Regions from separate parts of the Bradyrhizobium sp. NP1 genome, predicted to be linked through region 1. Evidence: predicted binding sites of a transcription regulator. Region 1 holds the regulator's gene; the other holds the start of a gene.
The links. The regulator LexA, encoded in region 1, represses DNA repair genes until DNA is damaged. The targets are predictions, from matches to a motif close to TGTTCNNNNTGTGTTCNG.
Positions count from the first base shown of each region.

Region 1 (5,001 bases):
CTCGACATCGACTTCTCCCAGGCGATCGCATGCTGGGCGACCCACGCCCGATGCGCGCCGGCAGAGCTGGTCGCGCGTTTCGTGCGCGACGAGAGCTACCGGCAGCACGAGGTGGGCACCATCAGCGATGCCGCCTATTTCGACAGCCTGCGCGCGATGCTGGGGATCACCATTTCCGACGCCCAGTTCCTCGAAGGCTGGAACGCGATCTTCGCCGGCGAGATGCCCGGCATCGCCCCCCTGCTGGCGCGCGCCGCGCGGCGCATGCCGCTCTATGCCTTCTCGAACACCAACCGGCCGCACGTCGAGCACTTCTCGAAAGCCTATGGCCCCCTGCTCGGCCATTTCCGCGAAATCTACCTGTCCTCGACGATCGGCCTGCGCAAGCCGGATACCGCCGCCTATGATCATGTCGTGAAAGCGATCGGGGTGCCCGCCTCGCGCATTGTGTTCTTCGACGATCTCGCCGAAAACATCGAGGGTGCGCGGGCCTGCGGCCTGCAGGCGGTCGAGGTGCGATCGTCGCGCGACGTCGCCGACGCGCTCGAGGCACTCGGGATCTAGGAATTTTAGGAGTTTTCGCTGTGGCCCTCATGCCGGTTGCCGACGCTTTGGCCGCGATCCTCGCAGACAGCGAACCGCTGGAACAGGAAATGGTGGCGCTGGATGCCGCCTACCATCGCGTGCTGGCGCGCGATGTCGCTGCGCTGCGCAACCAGCCGCCGCAGGCGATGTCGGCGATGGACGGCTACGCGGTGCGCGCGGCGGATGCGGCGCAGGCAGGCGCGCGGCTGACCGTGATCGGCGAGGTCGCAGCCGGCCGCCCGTTCGAACGACGGGTCGGGCAAGGCGAGGCCGTGCGCATCTTCACCGGCGGCGTCATCCCCGACGGCGCCGATGCCGTGGTGATCCAGGAGGACACCGAGGCCGACGGCAACACCATCCGCATCACCGAGGCGGCCAGCGTCGGCCGCCATATCCGCGGCCCCGGCATCGATTTCAGGCAGGGCGAGGTGCTGCTGCAAGGAGGCACCCGGCTTGGCGACCGTCATCTGTCGCTCGCGGCCGCCATGAATCACCCCAACCTTCCGGTGCGGCGCCGGCCCAAGGTCGCGATCCTGGCGACCGGCGACGAGCTGGTGATGCCCGGCTCAACGCCCGGCCCGGGCCAGATCGTCTATTCCAACGGCTATTCGCTGCGCGCGCTGGCGCGCGCCGAGGGCGCCGACACGATCGATCTCGGGGTCGCCGCCGACACGCTGGAAGCGACCACGTCGGGCATCCGCCGCGCCCGGGATTCCGGCGCCGACATCCTGATCACGACCGGCGGCGCCTCGGTCGGCGACCATGACCTGGTGCACCGGTCGCTTCGGGCAGAAGGCGTGACCATGGCGTTCTGGCGCATTGCGATGCGCCCGGGCAAGCCGATGATGCACGGCCGGCTCGGCGCGCTCCGGGTGATCGGCCTGCCCGGCAATCCGGTTTCCTCCTATGTCTGCGCCTTCCTGTTTCTGGTGCCGTTGATTCGCGCGCTTTCGGGTCGCTCGGTGATTCACCATGCACGTGAAACCGCCCTGCTCGGCCGCGACGTCGGCGCCAACGATCAGCGCGAGGATTACTTGCGCGCGCGGCTCGACGAGCGCGACGACGGCACGCTGATCGCCACGCCGGTCAATCACCAGGACAGCTCGCTGGTTGCGAATCTCGCTGCGGCACAGGCACTTCTGATCCGTCCGCCATTTGCGCCGGCGGCGAAAGCGGGCGCGTCTTGCGACGTGCTGCGACTGCCTGACTGAGGCGATCGGGCAGCGGTTCCGCGCCCTCGGAGCGCGTTCACCGGAAATTAAGTGGTTGCGGAACACATATCGAACATATAGTGTCCGTTCATGATTTGTTTCGAGTGCTGGTATCTACTTTGATGCCGAGAATGGGAGCCGCGCTCCCGTGGTCGCATCAATCGGCACCATCAACCGGGGGACTTGCTCGAGATGCTCACGCGCAAACAGTACGAACTTCTGCGTTTCATCAATGAACGGCTGAAAGAGGCCGGCGTCCCGCCCTCGTTCGACGAGATGAAGGACGCACTCGACCTGCGCTCGAAATCCGGCATCCACCGCCTCATCACCGCACTGGAAGAACGCGGCTTCATCCGTCGCCTGCCCAACCGCGCCCGCGCCATCGAGGTGATCAAGCTGCCCGAGCTTTCCGCAAGCGGCGGCGGCAGCCGCCGCGGCTTCACCCCGAGCGTCATCGAAGGCAATCTCGGCAAGGGCCGCAGCGCCAGCTCCACCGCCGATGACGGTGAGCGTCCGGTCGCGGTGCCCGTCATGGGCCGCATCGCCGCCGGCACACCGATCGAGGCACTGCAGACCCGCAGCCACACCATCAGCGTGCCGCCCGACATGCTCGGCTCCGGTGAGCACTACGCGCTCGAGGTGCGCGGCGACTCCATGGTCGATGCCGGTATCCTCGACGGCGACATGGCTTTGATCCAGCGCAACGAGAGTGCCGACACCGGCGACATCGTCGTCGCGCTGATCGATGACGAGGAAGCGACGCTGAAACGTTTTCGCCGCCGAGGTGCTTCCATTGCGCTGGAGCCGGCCAACACGGCCTACGAGGTCCGGATACTCCCGCCGAACCGCGTCAAGATCCAGGGCAAGCTGATCGGGCTGTATCGGAAGTACTGAGTGGCACCGCGTACAGGACGGTCGCGGCGGTTGAACGCCGCCTCGGCCGCGTGTGGTGTTGTCGCGCGTTGCAAGGCTCGCATGCCAAACGGAGCAACGAGCCAGCGACAACAGCGCAAGCGCGCTCATGCTTATAAGGCGAAGCGCGTGACAGGAAACGTGACAAGAAAATGGGCAGCCGGGAAAACGCGCGCGCTGTCCTCATTGCTCGGACAGAAGCCCCCTGCCTATGCGCGAGAGGCCATTTTTGTTCCAAAGAAACTGCGCTTCACGCCAAACTAATTTGTGATGGCCGCGCAGGCCGCGAGTCGCAGAATTGCCTACAAGGAAGCCAAGGGTTGGCGTTATCGTCCACTTTGATAGGGCCCGCGCCTCCCGCAGCAAGATCGACAAACAACAATCGGTCTCCTCGCGGCACAGGCGAAAGGCATTGTGCGGCGAGCATGCTCAGGGACACGCACACAGGCACGGGTCGCTATCTCGAACGAGGAGCAACCCGATGTGTGACTACAGTCTGCATGCCGTGGCGTCCCGTCCCGCCGAGGTCGGCGAAGAACTGATCACAACGTCCTTCCGCGGGACTTCGACACGCGGCTTCGCAAGCGAGCGCGAACCAGGCGTCGCGGTTTGCCTGCTTCCCGGTACCGAGCTGGCCTTCGCCGCCGATGTCAGATACGACAGCCGGTGGATCTGGACCAAGACGATCAACTCGCGCGTCGGCAAGTTCGGCAAGATCGATCCGCTCGTGCCCGAACGGCACCATGACGCGATCGAATTTCCGGATGGCAGCTTCGTGCTGGTGACGCAACTGTGCGAAGGCCAGCGTGCGCGGGTGCTGCAACTCCCGGTGACGCAGCGAACCCCGGAGAAGGCAGCTCCTGCCGTGGAGACGCCGGCACCGCGACGGCAGCCCGTGGGTTGAGCGCGCCGCGCTAGTCGTCCGCCTGCAAATCGGTCTCCGCCGGTGTCGCATCGCGCGGAGCGGTTTGCGGTGACCTGAGAACAGGTGAGACGTCCACCTCGCCCTCGCCAGCGATTGCCAGGGACCATGGGCGGTCGAAGCCCTGCGGCTTGACCGCGCCGATGGAAAATCCCTGGCGCGTACGGCGAACCGACAGCGTGCCCTGCCTTTGCAGGCGCGCGCGGTCGATGGTTGCGGCCTCGCATTGCGCCGGCGCCTGCCGTGCCGTCACGACCAGCGCTGCACGCGCACAGTCGTCTCCAAGCGCCGCGGCATGATCGGCAAGCGTGACGAGCCCGCCATCGGCCATCGCGGCCACGCAGCCGGCCTCGTCGCAGGACACCCCCTCGCCAAGGCTGGCATCGACCGGCGGCCGCGGGTCGGCGTCCGCGGCCAGCCATTCCTTCACCAGAAACGCGTCCTTCGCCGTCCTCATCAGGTGCAGCCGCCCGTCCCGACCACGCACGGCGACGTTGCGGCCGTCGCCGGAAACCAGGACGTCGGGCAGCGGCGTCGCGACCGCCCAGACGATAGCTGCGGCCAGCGCAACCGCGCCCGACCAGCGCAGCGGCGAGCGCAACAGGCCCATCAGGATGAGGCCAAGGCTCGCCACGATGACCGGAGCGATGCCGAACGCCGCCATGCGGCCGATCGCGCCGGGCAGCGCCGCGACCCATTGCGTGACCACGATCATCCAGTCGATCCCGATCCCCATCAGCCACCAGAACAGGCCGTCGAAGCCGAACGGCATCGCCGCGAGCCCGAGCAGGCCCGCCGGCATCACGAGCGCCGAGACGACCGGCATCGCCAGAAGGTTGGCGAGGAGGCCGTAAGGGGTGACGCGGTGGAAGTGGAAAGCGGCGTAAGGCGTGGTCGCCAGTCCCGCCACCAGCGAGGCCAGCACCAGCATGACGAGCTCGCGCCCGCCCCACAGCGCAACGCGCGCGGTCGCAGAGCTCTCCGGCGTCGCGAGCAGGCGCGGCATCCCGATCTGCACCAGCGCAACCAGGCCAAGCGTTGCCGCAAACGACATCTGGAAACTCGGATGTACCAGCGCTTCCGGCGCGATCGCGAGCACGATCAGCGCTGCGACCGCCAGCGTGCGGAAGGTGATGGCGCGACGGTCGACCATGACGGCGATCAGCACTACGGCCGTCATGAAGAACGACCGCTGGGTCGCAACCTCCGCGCCCGAGAGCAACAGATAGAAGGCGGCCGCAACGAGCGCTGCCGCCGCTGACCACTTCTTGATCGGCGCACCGACCGCCAGTCCCGGAACCAGCGCAAGCAGCGCGCGCACGGCGAAGAACACGACGCCGGCCACGACCGCCATGTGGTAGCCCGAGATCG
Region 1 covers NZ_CP127385.1:3,736,194-3,741,194, reverse strand. The annotation lists gene QOU61_RS17890 (HAD-IA family hydrolase) at 1-564, shown strand, start outside; gene QOU61_RS17885 (molybdopterin molybdotransferase MoeA) at 585-1,796, shown strand; gene lexA (transcriptional repressor LexA) at 1,989-2,690, shown strand; gene QOU61_RS17875 (hypothetical protein) at 3,190-3,612, shown strand; gene QOU61_RS17870 (ComEC/Rec2 family competence protein) at 3,623-5,001, opposite strand, start outside.

Region 2 (5,001 bases), 3.2 Mb from region 1:
GATTGAAGCGGAATTGCGGTAAGCGTTCGGCGAGTGGTTAACGTGACACCGCGTCGCGCTAGTCGTCGCTCTCGCCGCCAAACAGGCCGAATTGCGCCGGATCGCGCGAGGGTTCGGCCAGCCCCAGATGGCGGAAGGCATGCGAGGTCAGCAGGCGTCCGCGCGGGGTGCGCTGCAGATAGCCGCACTGGATCAGATAGGGCTCGATGATGTCCTCGATCGCGTCGCGCGGCTCCGACAGCGCCGCGGCAAGCGTCTCCACGCCGACCGGGCCGCCGCCGTAGTTCATAGCGATCGTGGTGAGGTAGCGGCGGTCCATCGCATCGAGGCCGGCAGCATCGACCTCGAGCGCGCCGAGCGCGTGATCGGCGATCTTGCGATCGATCGAGGCGGCATTCGCGGCGGACGCAAAGTCGCGCACCCGCCGGAGCAGACGGCCGGCGATGCGCGGCGTGCCGCGGGCACGGCGCGCGATCTCGTTGGCGCCGTCAGCGGTGATGCCGACATTAAGCACGCGCGCGCCGCGGCTGACGATCTTCTCCAGCTCCTCGACAGTATAGAAGTTCAGCCGGATCGGGATGCCGAAACGGTCGCGCAGCGGATTGGTCAAAAGCCCGGCGCGCGTGGTCGCGCCGACAAGCGTGAACTTCGCCAGCTCGATCTTCACCGAGCGCGCGGCCGGGCCCTCGCCGATGATGAGGTCGAGCTGAAAATCCTCCATCGCGGGATAGAGCACCTCTTCCACCGCCGGATTGAGGCGGTGGATCTCGTCGATGAACAGCACGTCGCGCTCTTCGAGATTGGTGAGGAGCGCCGCGAGATCGCCGGCCTTGGCGATGACAGGGCCGGAGGTGGCGCGAAAGCCGACGCCGAGCTCGCGCGCCACGATCTGCGCCAGCGTGGTCTTGCCGAGTCCCGGGGGACCGACGAACAGTACGTGGTCGAGCGCCTCATTGCGCTTGCGCGCGGCTTCGATGAAGACGGAGAGATTGGCGCGCGCCTGCTGCTGGCCGACGAATTCGGAGAGAATTTGCGGACGCAGCGCGGTGTCGCCGGCGTCCTCGTGGCGCCGCTCCGGCGTGACGATGCGAGTCGGCGGATTCATATCGGATACCTGCCGAACCAGTTGCCGGCCACACACGACAGCTGGATACCAACAAAAAGCACCAGACTTGCGGCACCGAGAACCGGAATATCCATAGAGTCGCCACTAAACGGTAAAAACACATCACTTGCTAACATCGACGCGGGCGCCACGAAGACAACATTCCACCAAGAGGTCGAACCACGAACCTGCACAACCGTCGCAATAAGTACGGCCGCGATAAAGGCCGGCAACGACCAGATTTTCAAGCCGCTCAATGCAACACCCGCGGCATCGCGCAATATCGAAAAGCAACGAATAGCGCGACTAAGCAGGCATCCCGAGGCCGAGAAAGCAACTGTCGCTAGAACTCCGGTAGTCAAGGTCCCTAAAAAGACAACAGTCAGAGCGTGGATGGAGCGCGTCACTTCGCAAGCTCCTTCAGACCGAGCCGGATGAGCTGCGCGGTCTCGGCCCCATCACCGGCGTTGCGCGCGGCAGCCGCGATCGCGGCCGCCGCCTGCGGCTGGCCATAGCCGAGATTGACCAGCGCCGAGATCGCGTCGCTGACCGGCCGCGGCGCACGATGCTCGTCGAGCGCGCCGGACAGATGGACCACGGCGGGATCGACATCGGCGAAGGCCGGCGCCTTGTCTTTCAATTCGGTGACGATGCGCTCGGCGACCTTCGGCCCGACGCCGGGCGTGCGCGAAACCGCCGCCTTGTCGCGCAGCGCGATCGCATTCGCAAGCTCGGCCGGCGGCAGCGTGCCGAGCACGGCCAGCGCCACCTTGGCGCCGACGCCCTGCACGGTCTGCAACAGGCGAAACCATTCGCGCTCGACGTCGCTCTTGAAACCGAACAGCTTGATCTGATCCTCGCGCACGTAGGTCTCGATCGACAGCACCGCGGCCTCGCCCGGCGCGGGCAGCCCCTGCAGCGTGCGCGCCGAGCAATGCACCTGGTAGCCGACGCCGCCGACATCGAGGATGACGAAGTCCTCGCCGTAGGCATCGATCAGGCCCTTCAGCTTGCCGATCATGCGCCCACCATCTTCTTCAGCAGCGCGGCGCTCTGGCGGTGATGCGCGTGCGTGATGGCGATCGCGAGCGCATCCGCCGCATCGCGCGACGGCGGCTCGGCCTTCGGCAGCAGGATCTTCAGCATCACCGCGATCTGGTGCTTGTCGGCATGGCCGGCGCCGACCACGGTCTTCTTCACCAGGTTCGGCGCATATTCCGACACCGCGATGCCGAACATTGCCGGCGCCAGCATGGCAACCCCGCGGGCCTGGCCGAGCTTGAGCGTCGCGACGCCGTCCTTGTTGACGAAGGTCTGCTCGACCGCGGCTTCTTCGGGCTTGAAGTTGCCGAGCACGGCGGCAAGTCCCTCATGGATCGCGAGCAGACGGCTCGCCAGCGGCCGGTCGTCCGGCGGTTCCACCGAGCCGCAGCCGACAAAGCCCAGGCGATTGCCCTCGACCTCGATCACGCCCCAGCCGGTGCGGCGCAGGCCGGGATCGATGCCGATGATGCGGAGGGACTTGCGAATCGGCTGGGGTGTCATGGGCTAGTGATACCGCCTGCGTACCGAGAACGAAACACAAACGGAGCGTCATCCCCCGCCCCGGTCGTCATACCCCGCGCAGGCGGGGTATCCAGTACGCGGCGGCCGTGCCGTTCAACACATTGGCCTCTGGAATACTGGATTGCCCGCCTTCGCGGGCAATGACAGCGCGAATCGGTAGAGCGAACTCAGCCGCCCATCTTGGCGACGAGCGCGTCGGAAATCTCGAAATTGGCGAACACGTTCTGCACGTCGTCGTGATCGTTGAGCATGTCCATCAGCTTCAACAGCTTCTCGCCGGTCTCGTCGTCGACCGCGACCGTGTTCTGCGGCTTCCAGGTCAGCGCCGCCTTGCGCGGCTCGCCGAATTTCGCCTCCAGCGCCTTCGCCACCTCGCGAAGGCTCTCCTGCGAGGCGTAGATCTCGTGGCCCGCTTCGCTCGAGATCACGTCGTCGGCGCCGGCATCGATCGCGGCATCCAGCATGGCGTCGGCGGAGGCGACGCCGGCGTCATATTCGATGATGCCGGTGCGGTCGAACATGAAGGAAACCGAGCCGGTTTCGCCGAGATTGCCGCCGGCCTTGGTGAAGAAGGAGCGGATATCGGAGGCGGCGCGGTTGCGGTTGTCGGTCAAGGCCTCGACGATGACGGCGACGCCGCCGGGGCCATAGCCCTCGTAACGGATCTCGTCATAGTTCTCGCCCTCACCGCCGAGCGCCTTCTTGATTGCGCGCTCGATATTGTCCTTCGGCATGTTCTCCTGCCTTGCGGCGACCACCGCCGCACGCAGGCGGGGATTCATCGCCGGATCGGGCGTCCCGAGCTTGGCAGCGACCGTGATTTCCCGCGCGAGCTTGCCGAAAAGCTTCGATTTCTGGGCATCCTGCCGCCCCTTGCGGTGCATGATGTTCTTGAATTGGGAATGGCCGGCCATGCGGGGTCTCTTGCGTCTCGTCCTGAAAAATGGAGGGGCTGGGCGGGGCCTTATAGGCCCCCACTGGCCTCAAATCAAAGATTTCGGGCTTTTTCTGGTACCAAAGTAGGGGACCGTGCGCCTGCTCGTGAGGCAGATCTTAACCATGACTTCATGCGGAGGTGCGAGGATGCCGCGTCCTTTGCTGCGCTCCGAGAGCCCCATGGCATTCGGCCTGTTTCGAAAACGGCTGCCCGAACCGCCCGCGCCTGCGCTTGCGCATGAGGCGGCAAAGCCCGTTGCCGTGGCCGAAGCCCCCGCGCCGGGCGACGCCGCCAGGGAGATCCTGGAACTCCTCGAACTCGAGCTCGGGGCGATGATCCGCCAGCTCGAGCGGGCCGCGAATTCCGTGGCGGGCGGGGCCGAGGCCACCGCCGCGACCCTTGCCACCATCCGCCAGCGCACCGACGCGCTCACCGGGCGCGCCAGCGATGCGCAAAGCACCGCCTCAAGCTTCTCGCAGGCCGCCGAGAAATTCACCCATTCGGCCGAGGGAATCGGGGCCCAGGTCCGCGACGCCGGCAAGCTCGCCGACCAGGCGAGCGCCGCCGCGCAGGAAGCCCGCCGCACCGTCGACCGCCTGCGCGAATCCTCGGCCGCGATCGGCAATGTCGTCAACCTGATCGCCCAGATCGCCAAGCAGACCACCCTGCTGGCGCTCAACTCCACCATCGAAGCCGCGCGCGCCGGCGAAGCGGGACGCGGCTTTGCCGTGGTCGCCTCCGAGGTCAAGGCGCTGGCGGTGCAGACCCGGAACGCGACCGAAGAGATCACCAGGAAGATCGACGCGCTGCAGAAGGATGCGGCGGGCTCGGCGGATGCCATGGACCGCATCTCGCAGGCGATCGAGGCGATCCGCCCGGTGTTCGCCAACGTCAACAGCGCCGTCGCCGAGCAGAACGCCACCACTGGCGAGATGTCGACCAATGCGGCCACCGCATCGAGCTTCATCGTTTCGGTCGGCACCAGTGCCGGCGAGATCGATTCCGCGACCAAGGAGGCCGAGGCGCATGGCGAGAGCGTCGCCAATGCCGGCAAGGCCGTCACCGGCTTTGCGCAGAAATTGAAGGCGCGCTGCGCGGTGCTGCTGCGCCGCGGCGAGGCCAACCACGGCCACAAGGAGCAGAAGCTGCCCTGCAGCCTCAAGATCGAGATCACGACTGCGCGCGGCATGATCAACGCGCCGGTCTACGAGATTTCGAGCACGGGCGTCCTGATCGGCGGCGCCGACGCCGACCGGCTCGTTTCAGGCGAACGCCTTGAGGCGAGCCTTGAGGGCGTCGGCGCCTGCCGCATCCGCATCGGCGAGCGGGCGAAAGCGGGCGCGCAGGCGTTCTTCGAGCGGCTCGATGCGGCCGCGCGCGAGAAGATCGAAGA
Region 2 covers NZ_CP127385.1:6,940,195-6,945,195, forward strand. The annotation lists gene ruvB (Holliday junction branch migration DNA helicase RuvB) at 59-1,105, opposite strand; gene QOU61_RS33585 (hypothetical protein) at 1,102-1,512, opposite strand; gene ruvA (Holliday junction branch migration protein RuvA) at 1,509-2,126, opposite strand; gene ruvC (crossover junction endodeoxyribonuclease RuvC) at 2,123-2,650, opposite strand; gene QOU61_RS33600 (YebC/PmpR family DNA-binding transcriptional regulator) at 2,839-3,585, opposite strand; gene QOU61_RS33605 (methyl-accepting chemotaxis protein) at 3,788-5,001, shown strand, end outside.
Region 2: a site for LexA is predicted at 2,681-2,698, ahead of ruvC (crossover junction endodeoxyribonuclease RuvC). Genes of this name have one in related genera too.